Linked DNA regions of Microbispora hainanensis. The protein of the gene in region 2 interacts with the protein of the main gene of each other region in a pairwise test. Links are inferred from orthologs where the notes say so. Each region holds a gene or a part of one and is shown on either strand. Other genes may lie near its edges. The genes, in order: dnaE and rplL.

Region 1 (7,237 bases), 1.9 Mb from region 2 along the record:
CGTACTGGCTCAGCACGACGACGCCGGTGCCGGGTAAGAGCTTGCGCACCTCGCGCGCCGCCTCGATCCCCTCGTCCTGGTAGGTCGGCGGCATCCGGATGTCGGTGACGACGACCTGCGGGCGCAGCCGGACCGCGGCGGCCACGACTTCGGCGTAGTCGGCGGCCAGCCCCACGATCTCCAGTGCGGCGTCGCGGCCCAGCAGCGCGCGCACACCCTCGCGGACGATCAGGTTGTCGTCCGCGAGCACCACGGTGATGCGTTCCACGAGCGAAATTACATATCCGGCGGGGCCGGGCGGGAAGGGTGCCAGGACGAGAGTCCGGGGGTGCTGGCACCCCCACGCGTTCGCAGGCTGACGCCCTCGAAGCCGGCCCGCATGGTTCCTACGGTCGGAGCATGCGAGTCGAATCGAAGATCACTTCTATCTCCTGGATCCCGTCCGAGGCGGTCAAGGGCTACACCAAGCCCGCGTTCACGATGGGGTTCACACATTACGACGATCCACCGCCCGACGTGATCACCGACGTCGCCGGCCTGCGTGACCGCGACGCGTTCCGGTTCGCCAACCGGCTGCGCGTCTGGGCCGAGTTCGACGGCGACCGGGTGGTCGCGCACGGCGCGGACGGCGGCCTCGTCATGGGCGCCACGACCGTCCGCCTGGGCCCGCTGGGCGTGCGGTTCGCCGCGTACGGCCTGCCCGACCTGCGGCCCGAGCCGCGGACCGGCGACGGGTGGATCACCTTCAGGCAGACCGCGGGCGGACGCACCGCGCTGCCGTTCCCCCGGCGCGTCTCGCGACCGCCGTACCTGCGGATGCAGTCGCCGCTCGTGTGGACCACGCTCGCGGTGACCCTGCACGCCGACGGACGGACCGAGGGGACGCTGGAGGGCGCCAGCCCGTTCCCCCGCCACTGGGTCTACGGGCCCGACGACCGGCTGACGCTCAAGGCCGGTCTCACCGACATCACGGCGTGGGCGGCCCAGGCGGGGCCGGACCGCACGCCGTGGGGCGACGAGGACTCCCCCGTGCTGGTCACCGCGGCCGAGACGGCGCTGGAGCGCCGGCTTTCCCTGCTGATCATGCGGGGCGCCCGCAAGCCGGTCATCCGCTCGCTGCCCGCCGGCACGCGGCTCGTGCGGCAGGGCGAGCCGGGTTCCTCCCTGTTCCTGCTTCTCGACGGCGTGCTCGGAGTGGACGTGGACGGCACGCCACTGCCCGAGCTCGGCCCCGGCGCGATCCTCGGTGAGCGCGCGGTGCTCGAAGGCGGCCTGCGCACGGCGACGCTGACGGCGCTGACCCCGGTCAGGGTGGCCGAGGCGGCCGCGGACGCGGTGGACAGGAAGGCACTGGCCGCGCTGGCCGAGGGGCACCGGCGAGAGGAACAGCTCACGTGAGGCTCGCGATGCTCGGCGTCCGCGGCTCGACCCCGGCGCCGGGCCCCGAGTTCGTGCGGTATGGCGGTCACACGAGCTGCGTGGCCGTGCTGCCCGACGACTCCGCCGTCCCGGCCCTGGTGCTGGACGCGGGAACCGGCCTGCGCGGGCTGGGGGCCCTGCTGGACGGGGCGCCGTTCCGCGGCTCCGTCCTGGTCACCCACCTTCACTGGGACCACGTGCAGGGGCTGCCGTTCTGCCCGCCGCTCGACCACCCCGGCGCGCGGGTCGACCTCTACCTGCCCTCGCCGCGGCCGCTCGAGACGCTGACCCGGGTCATGTCCCCGCCGCACTTCCCCATCACCCCGGGCGGCCTCGCGGGCGCCTGGCGGTTCCTCCCCTCCGCCTGCGGCGTGATCGAGGGGTACGCCGTCACCGTGGCCGAGATCACCCACAAGGGCGGTATCACCCACGGCATCCGGGTGGAGGGCGACGGAGTCGCCATCGCGTACCTGCCCGACCACGCGCCGCAGGCGGGATACGCGGCCGCCGCCGAGCTGGCGGCGGACGTCGACCTGCTGCTGCACGACGGCCAGTTCCTGCCCGGGGAGCAGGCGACGGCCGACGCCTACGGCCACTCCACGGTCGCCGACGCCGTCGCCTTCGCCGCCCGCTGCGGCGCCCGCCGCCTCGTGCTCACCCACCACGCCCCGGCCCGTACGGACGACGCGCTGGACGTGCTGGCCAAGGAGGTGGAGGTGGCCCGCCAGGGGGACGTGCTCACCCCCTGAGACTCGTTCCCGGCCCCGGCCGGGCGCCCGGTCAACCGGCCAGGCAGGCCGGGCCGAGCAGCTGCTTGAGGTCGCCCATCAGGGCGGGCGAGGGGGTCACCCGGAGCCGGTCGTCCAGCCGCATGACCGTCGTGCGCGGCCCGTTGTGCACCTGGAGGTGGACCTCCGTGGTGCCGGGGTGGGTGGTCAGCACCTCCTTGAGCCGGCCGACGACGGGCGGCGTGCAGCGGTTGATCGGCATGCTGACCACCAGCGGCCCGCCGTTCTCGGCACTGAGGTCCGGCGCGGTCACCTCCATCGCGATGATCTTCGCGACGTCCTCCCGCTTGTCGATCCTGCCCTTGACGAAGACGATCGCGTCCTCGGCGAGCACGGTCGCGCAGAGCTGGTAGGCCGACGGGAAGATCATGACCTCGATCGAGCCCTCCAGGTCCTCCAGCATGGTGAGGACCCAGGTGTCGCCCTTCTTGGTCACCTTGCGCTGCAGGCCCGACAGGATGCCGCCGACCGTGACGACCTGCCCGTCGGGACGGCTGTCGTCCTGGAGGGCCGCGATCGAGCAGTCGGCGCCCGCCGACAGGATGTGCTCGACGCCGAACAGCGGGTGGTCGGAGACGTACAGGCCGAGCATCTCGCGCTCGAACTGCAGCAGCGTCGTCTTGTCCCACTCCCCCGGCGGGATCTGCACGTCGAAGGTCTGGTCTTCGGCGCCGTCGATCGCGCCGAACAGCGAGTCCTGGCCGATCGCCTCGTTCTTCTTGATGTCGATGATCGCGTCGACGGCCTGTTCGTGCACCATCAGCAGGCCCTTGCGCACGTGCCCGAACGAGTCGAACGCGCCCGACTTGATCAGCGACTCGATGACGCGCTTGTTGCAGACGATCGCGGGGACCTTGCGCAGGAAGTCCTTGAAGTCGGTGAACCTGCCCTTCTCCTTGCGCGCCGCGATGATCCCGTCGACGACGTTCGCGCCGACGTTGCGGATGGCCGACAGGCCGAACCGGATGTCGGTGCCGCGCGGGGTGAAGTCGAAGTCGGAGTCGTTGACGTCCGGCGGGAGCACCTTGATGCCCATGCGGCGGCACTCGTTGAGATAGAGGGCCGACTTGTCCTTGTCGTCCTTGACGCTGGTGAGCAGGGCCGCCATGTATTCGGCCGGGTAGTTGGCCTTGAGATAGGCGGTCCAGTAGGACACCAGGCCGTATCCGGCGGTGTGGGCCTTGTTGAAGGCGTAGTCGGAGAACGGCAGGAGGATGTCCCACAGGGCCTTGATGGCCGCGGCGGAGAACCCGTTCTCCTTCATGCCCTTCTCGAAGAACTCGAACTGCTTGTCCAGCTCGGCCTTCTTCTTCTTGCCCATCGCGCGGCGGAGCAGGTCGGCGCCGCCGAGCGTGTAGTTGGCCACCTTCTGGGCGATGGCCATGACCTGCTCCTGATAGACGATCAGGCCGTAGGTCGTGCTGAGGATGTCCTTGAGCGGCTCCTCCAGCTCGGGGTGGATCGGGGTGATCTCCTGCTGGCCGTTCTTGCGCAGCGCGTAGTTGGTGTGCGAGTTGGCGCCCATCGGGCCGGGCCGGTAGAGCGCGAGGGCCGCGGAGATGTCCTCGAAGTTGTCGGGCTTCATCAGCCGCAGCAGCGTGCGCATGCCGCCGCCGTCCAGCTGGAAGATGCCGAGCGTGTCGCCCTTGGCCAGCAGCTCGTACGTCTTGGTGTCGTCGAGCGGGAGCTCCAGCAGCTCGATCCTGTTCCCGGTGTTCGTCTCGATCATCTTGAGGCAGTCGTCGATGATCGTGAGGTTGCGCAGGCCCAGGAAGTCCATCTTCAGCAGGCCGAGCGTCTCGCAGGTCGGGTAGTCGAACTGCGTGATGATCGCGCCGTCGGAGTCGCGGCGCATGATCGGGATGTGGTCGGTCAGCGGCTCGGCCGACATGATGACGCCCGCGGCGTGCACGCCGGTCTGCCGGATCAGGCCCTCCAGGCCGCGCCCGAGGTCGATCGTCGCCTTGACGTCGACGTCCTCCTCGTACAGCTTGCGCAGCTCGCCCGCCTCGTTGTAGCGCGGGTGGTCGGAGTCGAAGATGCCCGACAGCGGGATGTCCTTGCCCATCACCGCCGGGGGGAACGCCTTGGAGATGCGGTCGCCCAGCGCGTACGGGTAACCGAGGACGCGGCCGGCGTCCTTCACGGCCGCCTTCGCCTTGATGGTGCCGAACGTGGCGATCATGGCGACCTTGTCGGCGCCCCACTTCTCGGTGACGTAGCGGATCACGTCGGCGCGCCGGCGCTCGTCGAAGTCGATGTCGATGTCGGGCATCGAGACGCGCTCGGGGTTGAGGAACCGCTCGAAGATCAGGCCGTGCGGGATCGGGTCGAGGTCGGTGATGCCCAGCGAGTACGCGACCAGCGAACCGGCGGCCGAACCACGGCCGGGACCGACCCGGATGCCGTTGTTCTTGGCCCACATGATGAAGTCGGCGACCACGAGGAAGTAGCTCGGGAAGCCCATCTGGATGATGACCGACAGCTCGTTCTCGACCCAGGCGCGGTGCTCCTCGTCGACGCCGCCGGGGAAGCGGCGCTTCATGCCCTCCCAGACCTGCTGCCGGAAGTACTCCTCCTCCGTCATCCCCTCGGGGATCGGGTAGGTCGGCATGAGGTTGTGGTAGGGGAAGAAGCCCTCGGGGTCGACCTTCTCGGCCACCAGCAGCGTGTTGCGGCAGCCCTCCTGCCAGATGTCGGAGGAGTCGACCGCCCGCATCTCGTCGGCCGTCTTGATGTAGTAGCCGCTGCCGTCGAACCGGAACCGGTCGGGGTCGCTGAGCTGCTTGCCCGTCTGGATGCACAGGAGGGCGTCGTGACCGGCGGCGTCCGACTCGTACGTGTAGTGGGAGTCGTTGGTGACCACCGGCGGGATGTCCAGCTCGCGGCTGATCCGGATCAGGCCGTCGCGGACCCGGCGCTCGATGTCGAGCCCGTGGTCCATGATCTCCAGGAAGTAGTTCTCCTTGCCGAAGATCTCCTGGTATTTCGCGGCGGCCTTGAGCGCCTCGTCGTACTGGCCGAGCCGCAGCCGGGTCTGCACCTCCCCGGACGGGCAGCCGGTCGTGGCCATCAGGCCGTCGGCGTGCTCGGCGAGGATGTCGGCGTCCATCCGGGCCCACTTGCGGACGAAGCCCTCGGTGTAGGCACGCGAGCTGAGCTTCATCAGGTTCTTCAGGCCGGTCTTGTTCCGCGCCCAGATGGTCATGTGGGTGTAGTAGCCACCCGCCGAGACGTCGTCGCTCTTCTGGTGCGGCTCGCCCCACAGCACCGGCTTCTTGTGCATGCGCGACTCGGGCGCGACGTACGCCTCGATGCCGAGGATGGGCTTCACCCCGGCGCCGGTCGCCTGCTTGTAGAAGTCGTAGGCGCCGTGCATGTTGCCATGGTCGGTGATCGCGATCGCGGGCATCTCCAGCTCGCCCACGAGTTTGAACATCTGCTTCAGCCGCGCCGCTCCGTCGAGCATCGAATACTCGGTGTGGACGTGCAGATGAACAAACGAATCACCCATGAGACCCCCATCGTCACCGGACCGCGGACCAGAGCCTACGCCGTGATCGCCAACCAGTGGGACTCAGGTGAAACAGAGTTTATCTCCGTTCCTCGCCGTCGCGCGTCTCCTCCGACAGGCGCAGCCCGGCCTCGATCACGGCGTTCATGATGGGGGCGAGCCGACCCGCGCCGAGGCTGGGGGCGCGGCGGGCCATGGCCTCCACGAGGCGCCGCTCACGCTCCATGTCGCGCCCCCGGAACCCGCCGACGGGCTTGAGCCGCTGGATGCGCCCGGCCAGCGCGGCCCGGCGTTCGAGCAGCGTGGCGAGGGCCGCGTCCACCCGGTCGATCGCGGCCCGGGCCGCGCCGAGGGTCTCGGGGTCGTCGCGCCGCACGAGCGCCGCCATGACCGTCGCCGCCTCGTGCGCCGCCGCGAGGGCCGGCGCGGGCGCGCCCGGGGCGACCAGCAGGCCGTCCGCGCCCGCCGCCACCGCCGCGTTCGCGAGCCCGCCGTCGGCGCCCAGCCCGGCGAGCACGGGACGGCCGGCCCGCTCCCGAGCGGCGCGCATGAGCCCGAGATCGGGCGCGGCGTCCTCCGCGTGACCGCCGCTCTCGCATAGCACGACCGCCTCGTTGCCCTCGGCGGCGCAGTCGTCCGCCGCGGCCAGCCACTCCTCCAGCGTCGCCGCCCGCCCGTTCCGGCCGGCTCCCCGCTGGAGGACGACAGGGAGCCCGAGCCGGGCCGCGGCGCGGACGAGATCGGGGTCGGCCGCCCAGGCCGCCCCGACCACCACGCCGTCGGCGTGCCGGGCCACGATGGACAGGTCGGCGACCGTGGCGGGCTCCATCAGCAGTGGGCCGGCCTCGGCGACCGCCCTGTCTCGCGAGGAACCCTCCCCGGAAGCGTCCCCGTGCTCGGGCCCCGCGCCGTCCGCGGAAGTGCCGGCGGGAGCGCCGGGAGCGCCTGGAGTGCCGGGGATCGTGCCGTCGCCGCGCAGGCGCACCCAGCGGGCGTCCCGGCCCCCGATGACCACAACGGGGCGCCCGTCGCCGATCACGAGGTCGCCGATCCGTACGGCATCGCGGTCGAGTTGGGCTGCCTTCGTCATGTGGGCTCCTCCATGAGCGCCCCCGCGGAACCGGCGGTCCGCCACGAGGGCTCGCTGAGATCGGGACTGGCCGAGAAAACGAACGTCCGAAAACCAAAAAGGCAGAGACGCTGGCGTCCCTGCCTCAAGCCGGCTCCGGATGGTCGCTAGCTCACGTCACGCGACCGGCTCTCCGGAGCCGGCCTCGTAAACGAGCTGTACCTACCCATAACAAGGACCTTAGCAGCGGCGGGCCACGACTCGAACCGATTTGTCTCGGATTCCGGGATCGCCTGTCATGTACGCGGTTGATCCCTTTGCCATCCGTGGGACGATTCATGGGTCCAGGAAGGGGTTCGAGTGTCGCGTGCGGAAGGCCGGCTCGTCGGAGGCCGGTACCAGTTGGTGGAGCCGATCGGCCGGGGTGGCATGGGCGTGGTATGGCGC
Region 2 (5,857 bases):
GTCTCGATCGGGCACATGCGGCCGTAGTGCGAGGGGTGCACGTCGCGGACCTCGAAGCCCGCGCGCTCACGCGACAGACCACCCGGGCCCAGGGCGGACAGACGCCGCTTGTGCGTCAGGCCGGCCAGCGGGTTGGTCTGGTCCATGAACTGCGACAGCTGCGAGGTGCCGAAGAACTCCTTGATCGACGCCACGACCGGGCGGATGTTGATCAGGGTCTGCGGCGTGATCGCCTCGACGTCCTGCGTGGTCATGCGCTCGCGGACGACGCGCTCCATGCGGGCCAGGCCCAGGCGGACCTGGTTCTGGATGAGCTCGCCCACCGTGCGCAGACGACGGTTGCCGAAGTGGTCGATGTCGTCGGTCTCGACGACCACCGAGTTGTCCGGGCCCATCGTCTCCTCGCCGGCGTGCAGCCGGACGAGGTATTCGATGGTCGACACGATGTCCTCGTCGGTCAGCGTTCCCTGGGTGATGTCGGCCTGGACGCCCAGCTTCTTGTTGATCTTGTAACGGCCGACCTTGGCGAGGTCGTAGCGCTTCGGGTTGAAGTACAGGTTCTCCAGCAGCGCCTGCGCCGACTCCCTGGTCGGGGGCTCGCCCGGACGCAGCTTGCGGTAGATGTCGAGCAGCGCGTCGTCCTGGCCGGAGGTGTGGTCCTTCTCCAGGGTCGCCCGCATCGACTCGTACTGACCGAAACGCTCCAGAATCTGGTCGTTGGTCCAGCCGAGCGCCTTCAGCAGCACCGTGACCGGCTGCTTACGCTTGCGGTCGATGCGCACGCCGACGCTGTCGCGCTTGTCGATCTCGAATTCGAGCCACGCGCCGCGCGACGGGATCACCCGGCAGCCGAACAGGTCCTTGTCGGAGGTCTTGTCGACCGAACGGTCGAAGTAGACACCCGGCGAACGGACGAGCTGGGACACCACGACACGCTCGGTGCCGTTGATGATGAAGGTGCCCTTCGACGTCATGAGCGGGAAGTCGCCCATGAACACCGTCTGGCTCTTGATCTCACCTGTGGTGTTATTGATGAACTCCGCCGTGACGAACATCGGGGCGGAGTAGGTCATGTCCTTGTCTTTGCACTCATCGACTGAGTACTTGGGCGGCTCGAACCTGTGATCCCGGAACGACAGGGACATGGTTCCGGAGAAGTCCTCGATGGGACTGATCTCCTCGAAGATCTCTTCGAGACCGGATTGGGTCGGAATGTCCTTGCGCCCGGCCTGGCGAGCCGCCTCGACCCGGCCCTTCCATTTCTCGTTTCCGAGCAGCCAGTCGAAGGACTCGGTCTGCAGGGCGAGAAGGTCGGGTACTTCGAGCGGCTCCTCGATTCGTGCGAACGACACGGTTCGGGGACCGGCGGGTACGGCGGAGGCGTTGCGCGAGGCTGCCAACAGATGTCCTTCCGAGGGCTCGCGGACTGACTACACGCACGCCAGACGACCAGGACTAAGAGTTACTCAGAGAGACGGTCGTCAAAGGGCAGCGCAAAGGGGCAGTGTAGCCGATCGGCATACACCTGTCCACTCCGCTATCGCTCTGCGCTCCACGTTGGTGGCAGCATCACCCGTCAGCGCCGAAACGTCAAGCCCGAGAGCCGACATTTCGCCTAACCGGCAGGGGTCTCGCAGGGTTTTTCCGCCCTCGCGGCCGAGCGAGCTCCGGGGATCCAGTCCCTACCCGGGACCGGACACGGGTAACGCTCAGTCACGCGAACGACCCAACGCTGACCGTCGGTCGACGCCGCCGAGCCCTGGATACCCACCGGGTGGCACGGCTTAAACGTGTTCTTTACTAACAATTTAGCCACGGGCTCAGGGAACGGGCGTGTCACCCAGGAGCGTGGACAGCCGGGAGGCCCGCCAGCCGTCGCCCTGCGTCACCATGACCAGGCGCGCTCTCCCCTGGCTGACCTGCTGCTTCGGCTCCTCCTGACCCGGGCCCGACCGCGTCGTGACCATGTTCACGAACAGCAGCACCCGGACCTCTTCCGGCGTCGCCGACTCCACTCCTGCGGCGGCGACGACCGCGTGCTGCACCGTCCGCCGCTCGCGCGCCTGCGGTCCCAGCGTCGCCACGAGCGTCCGGTAGTGCTCCGCCAGCTGCCCGGTGGCGTGCGCTCCCGCCCTCAGCATGTCCTGATCGATCGTACGGTAGTCGTACGACAACATGTCGGGCGCGTAGGACCGGGCGGCCGACAGTGCCTCCCTGGAGGCTCTCTCGGTGGCCTGGAGGCGGCGCAGATCGAGCAGGAGCCACACGGCGGCGACGGCCAGCCCGGCCGCCACGAGGGCCGTCAGCGCCCGCAGCAGGCGCCTCACCGCACCAGCTCCGCCCGTGAGACCAGCCACAGGCCCGAGGCCTTCGTGACGTCCATGCGCCAGCGGAAGAAGCGCTCCTCCGGAGGGGCCTTCCTGCCGTCCTCCCAGTGGATCACGGCGTCGCCGACGATCAGCACCTGTGCCGTGCGCCGGTCGGCGGCGAGGGAGGTGAGCGCGGAGGCCCGCAGGACGCCCGTCTGCACGGCCTTGTTCTTCAGCGTGGTGGCCTTCAGAGCCGCCTGCCCGGCGGCGTACTGCGCCCGCTCCGGGCCCGTGGAGGTCGCCAGCGCTCGTTTGATGTCGTCGTCGATGCGGCGGTGGTCGATCGACATGAGGCTCACCGCGTGCGCCGCCGCGGCCCGCACGGCCATCTCGCCGTCCTCGGCCGTCGCGAGGGCCTCCGTACGGGCCTGGGCGAGATGGCGGACCGTCAGGGCCAGCGCGACCACGAGGAGCACGAGCCCGGCGGTCAGCGCGCGCCGCATCCCCGCACCTCCTGAGCACCCGGTCGTCGTCTCGGCCCGTTCACGTCGCGCGGATCAACGGTCGTGCCCGGCGAGGCCGGCGTGCCACCCGCGCGCGCCGTCGTCGGACACTCCCTAATCGGCACGATAGATCAGCGGACCCGCCCTGCCCATAGATTCCGGATTCCGCACGGGGTCCGGGCACGCGAAAGGGGCGGTCCCATCCGGCACCTGGATGGACCCGCCCCTTCGGTGAAGCGTGTTACAAGACCGTCTTACTTGACGGTGACCGTGGCGCCGGCGCCCTCCAGGGCGGCCTTCGCCTTCTCGGCCTGCTCCTTGTTGACCTTGCCGTCGAAGACCGGCTTCGGAGCGCCGTCCACGAGGTCCTTGGCCTCCTTGAGGCCCAGGCTCGTCAGGGCGCGGATCTCCTTGATGACCTGGATCTTCTTGTCGCCGGCGGCCTCGAGGATGACGTCGAACTCGTCCTGCTCCTCGGCCTCCTCGGCGGCGCCACCGGCGCCACCGGCGGCCGGGGCGGCGGCGACGGCGACCGGAGCGGCGGCCTTCACGTCGAAGGTCTCCTCGAAGACCTTCACGAACTCGGACAGCTCAAGGAGGGTCATCTCCTTGAAGGTCTCGAGCAGCTCGTCGGTGCTGAGCTTCGCCATGGTGTGTTCCTCCAGTGGATCTAGCAAAAAACGTGTAAAGGGACCGCGGTGCGCGCTTCCCCCGTCCGCTGCGCGGACCTACTCGCCGGCCTCTTCGCGCTTGGCGCGCAGAGCCTCGGCCAGTCGAGCCATCGTGGTGGGCAGCGCGGCGAAGGTGGCGGCAGCCTGGGACTGCTTGGCCTTCAGCGCACCGGCCAGCTTCGCGAGGAGCACCTCGCGGGACTCAAGGTCGGCAAGCTTCGTGATCTCGTCGGGGGTCATCGACTTGCCGTCGACGACACCACCCTTGATCACCAGGAGGGGGTTGGCCTTGGCGAAGTCACGCAGACCCTTGGCCGCCTCCACCACGTCGCCCTTGACGAACGCGATGGCGGTCGGGCCCTGGAACAGGTCGTCCAGGGAGGTGATCCCGGCGCTGTTGGCCGCGATCTTGGTGAGCGTGTTCTTCGCCACGGCGAACTTCGCATTCCCACCGAGAGAAACGCGCAGCTGCTTGAGCTGAGCGACGGTGAGACCGCGGTATTCGGTCAGAACGGCGGCGCTGGATCCCTCGAACTCACTCTTGAGCTCGGCGATCGCGACGCTCTTCTCCGCCTTCGCCATGGGCCTCCTTCCAGATGTGCCGCCGGCGAAGGCCCTCAGAAAACAGACAAGCCCCGGCGCAGGCGCACGGGGCTTGGACAGACGTCGAACGTCCTCAAGCTTCTCCACACCTACGCGGGCCGTCCACTCACGTGGATCCTTCGGTCACCGGGTTGTGGGCCCAGTGACGACCGGCGGTCTTCGGCAGGAGACAGACTACGGTGTCAACCGGCAAGACGCCAAATCAGCCTGTGGCGCCGGACGGCTGCTGCGTCAGCGTCCGCGGCAGCTCGCCGACCTGGTCGGCGGCCGGCGCCTTGATCGAGACCGGCTCGTTGAACGACTTGAACATCGCCGTCGCCTTGAACGTGCCTGCGCCCGGCTTGCCGCCGTTCAGCTCGACCTTGCGCGGCAGGCCCTGGCCGTCGATCCAGGCGTCGAACGTGACGTCCTTGGCGTTCGCCAGCTCGTCCTGCACGTGGCCGCGCCGGTCCTCCGGAAGCTGCTTGATCGCCTCGGCCACGGGGAACGTGCCCGAATAGTGGGTCGTGTCCACCCCGCCGACCTGCTCGGTGCCCACCGGCTTGACGTCCTTCGACGCCGTGAGCATGGCGGCGCTCGTCTTCAGGTCGAACTGCTGCGCCTGGGCGAGATACTGCTCGATGTCCACGCCGGCCTGAGAGCCGAGCTGCTTCAGGTCGAGCCTGATCCACGGCTTGGTGGCGCCCACCAGGGTCCTGAGCATGTCGAGCTTCACGTACGCCACGTCGCCCTGGAGGATCACCCGCACCCCGCCGGGCATGTTCTGCCCGTTGAACGACACCTGGCCGAGGTTGATGTCGGAGGAGATCTGCGGGGTCTTCTGGTAGAGCATGGTGCCCTGGACGACCCCTCCCTGACCGCCGTCGGCGTCGGTGACGTTCAGCACGAGGTCGGCGGCATAGGTGTCGACGTCGTCGGCCTTCTGCGCGGTCTGCTGGATGACCTCGGCCGCCGAGAGCCTGGCGTTCTGGAGAGACGGAGTCGCGGTCGTGCCGCATCCCGCGACCGTGATCGCGGCTACCGCCCCCGCGGCCACCAGTAGTCGTCGCATTGTGTCCATCCCTTCGATGTCCCCCTTTACCTGCCCTTGACCTTATGCGCCTAACGCCGTCCGCGCGTGGCCGGCGGACGAACCCCCATGAGCCGTGCACAGAACCTTCACAAGACGGGGCCTGGAGCAGGGGCTGAGCGAGGGACGGCCGAGAGGCGACGCAGCAGCCGATCGAGCGTCGTGGGGCCCTACACGGCCACAGACGCGCGGAAGCCCCCGCCCGTAGAGGGCGGGGGCTTCCGTCGTCGTGTCGGCCGGGAAGACGGCTCAGGCGTCGATCTCGGCGGTCATCGCCCGCGTCACGTTCGGGTCGACCGGGATGCCCGGGCCCATGGACGTGGTGAAGGTGACCTTCTTGAGGTAACGGCCCTTGGCCGCCGACGGCTTGAGACGCAGCACCTCGTCCAGCGCCGCGGCGTAGTTCTCCACGAGCTGGCGGTCGTCGAAGGACGCCTTGCCGATGATGAAGTGCAGGTTGGCGTGCCGGTCGACCCGGAACTCGATCTTTCCGCCCTTGATGTCGCTGACGGCCTTGGCCACGTCGGGCGTGACGGTGCCGGTCTTCGGGTTCGGCATGAGGCCGCGGGGGCCGAGCACGCGGCCCAGACGACCGACCTTGCCCATCATGTCCGGGGTGGCGACGACCGCGTCGAAGTCGAGACGGCCCTTGGACACCTCGTCGATCAGCTCGTCGGAGCCGACGATGTCGGCGCCCGCCGC

Evidence for each region.
Region 1: the proteins of rplL (region 2) and dnaE interact in binary tests that used the Escherichia coli proteins (3 or more experiments, as listed by UniProt). The link is inferred for Microbispora hainanensis from one-to-one orthologs.

The regions. Positions count from the first base shown.
Region 1 is NZ_CP108086.1:5,202,706-5,209,942, reverse strand. Bases 2,000-6,116 are described here. They hold dnaE (DNA polymerase III subunit alpha), read right to left. Parts: upstream 5,722-6,116; coding sequence 2,200-5,721; downstream 2,000-2,199. Other genes in these bases: OHB01_RS24300 (chorismate mutase), read right to left, coding at 5,801-6,116; OHB01_RS24310 (MBL fold metallo-hydrolase), read left to right, coding at 2,000-2,168. In the rest of the region: OHB01_RS24320 (adenylate/guanylate cyclase domain-containing protein), read right to left, coding at 1-268; OHB01_RS24315 (cyclic nucleotide-binding domain-containing protein), read left to right, coding at 400-1,398; more of OHB01_RS24310, read left to right, coding at 1,395-1,999; more of OHB01_RS24300, read right to left, coding at 6,117-6,811; OHB01_RS24295 (serine/threonine-protein kinase), read left to right, coding at 7,151-7,237. UniProt on the Escherichia coli protein: DNA polymerase III is a complex, multichain enzyme responsible for most of the replicative synthesis in bacteria. This DNA polymerase also exhibits 3' to 5' exonuclease activity. The alpha chain is the DNA polymerase catalytic subunit.
Region 2 is NZ_CP108086.1:3,342,610-3,348,466, reverse strand. The notes cover bases 1,765-4,501. They hold rplL (50S ribosomal protein L7/L12), read right to left. Parts: upstream 3,463-4,501; coding sequence 3,067-3,462; downstream 1,765-3,066. Other genes in these bases: OHB01_RS15875 (DUF1396 domain-containing protein), read right to left, coding at 4,289-4,501; rplJ (50S ribosomal protein L10), read right to left, coding at 3,541-4,065; OHB01_RS15890 (hypothetical protein), read right to left, coding at 2,324-2,812; OHB01_RS15895 (hypothetical protein), read right to left, coding at 1,821-2,327. In the rest of the region: rpoB (DNA-directed RNA polymerase subunit beta), read right to left, coding at 1-1,400; more of OHB01_RS15875, read right to left, coding at 4,502-5,137; rplA (50S ribosomal protein L1), read right to left, coding at 5,405-5,857. UniProt on the Escherichia coli protein: The binding site for several of the GTPase factors involved in protein synthesis (IF-2, EF-Tu, EF-G and RF3). Is thus essential for accurate translation.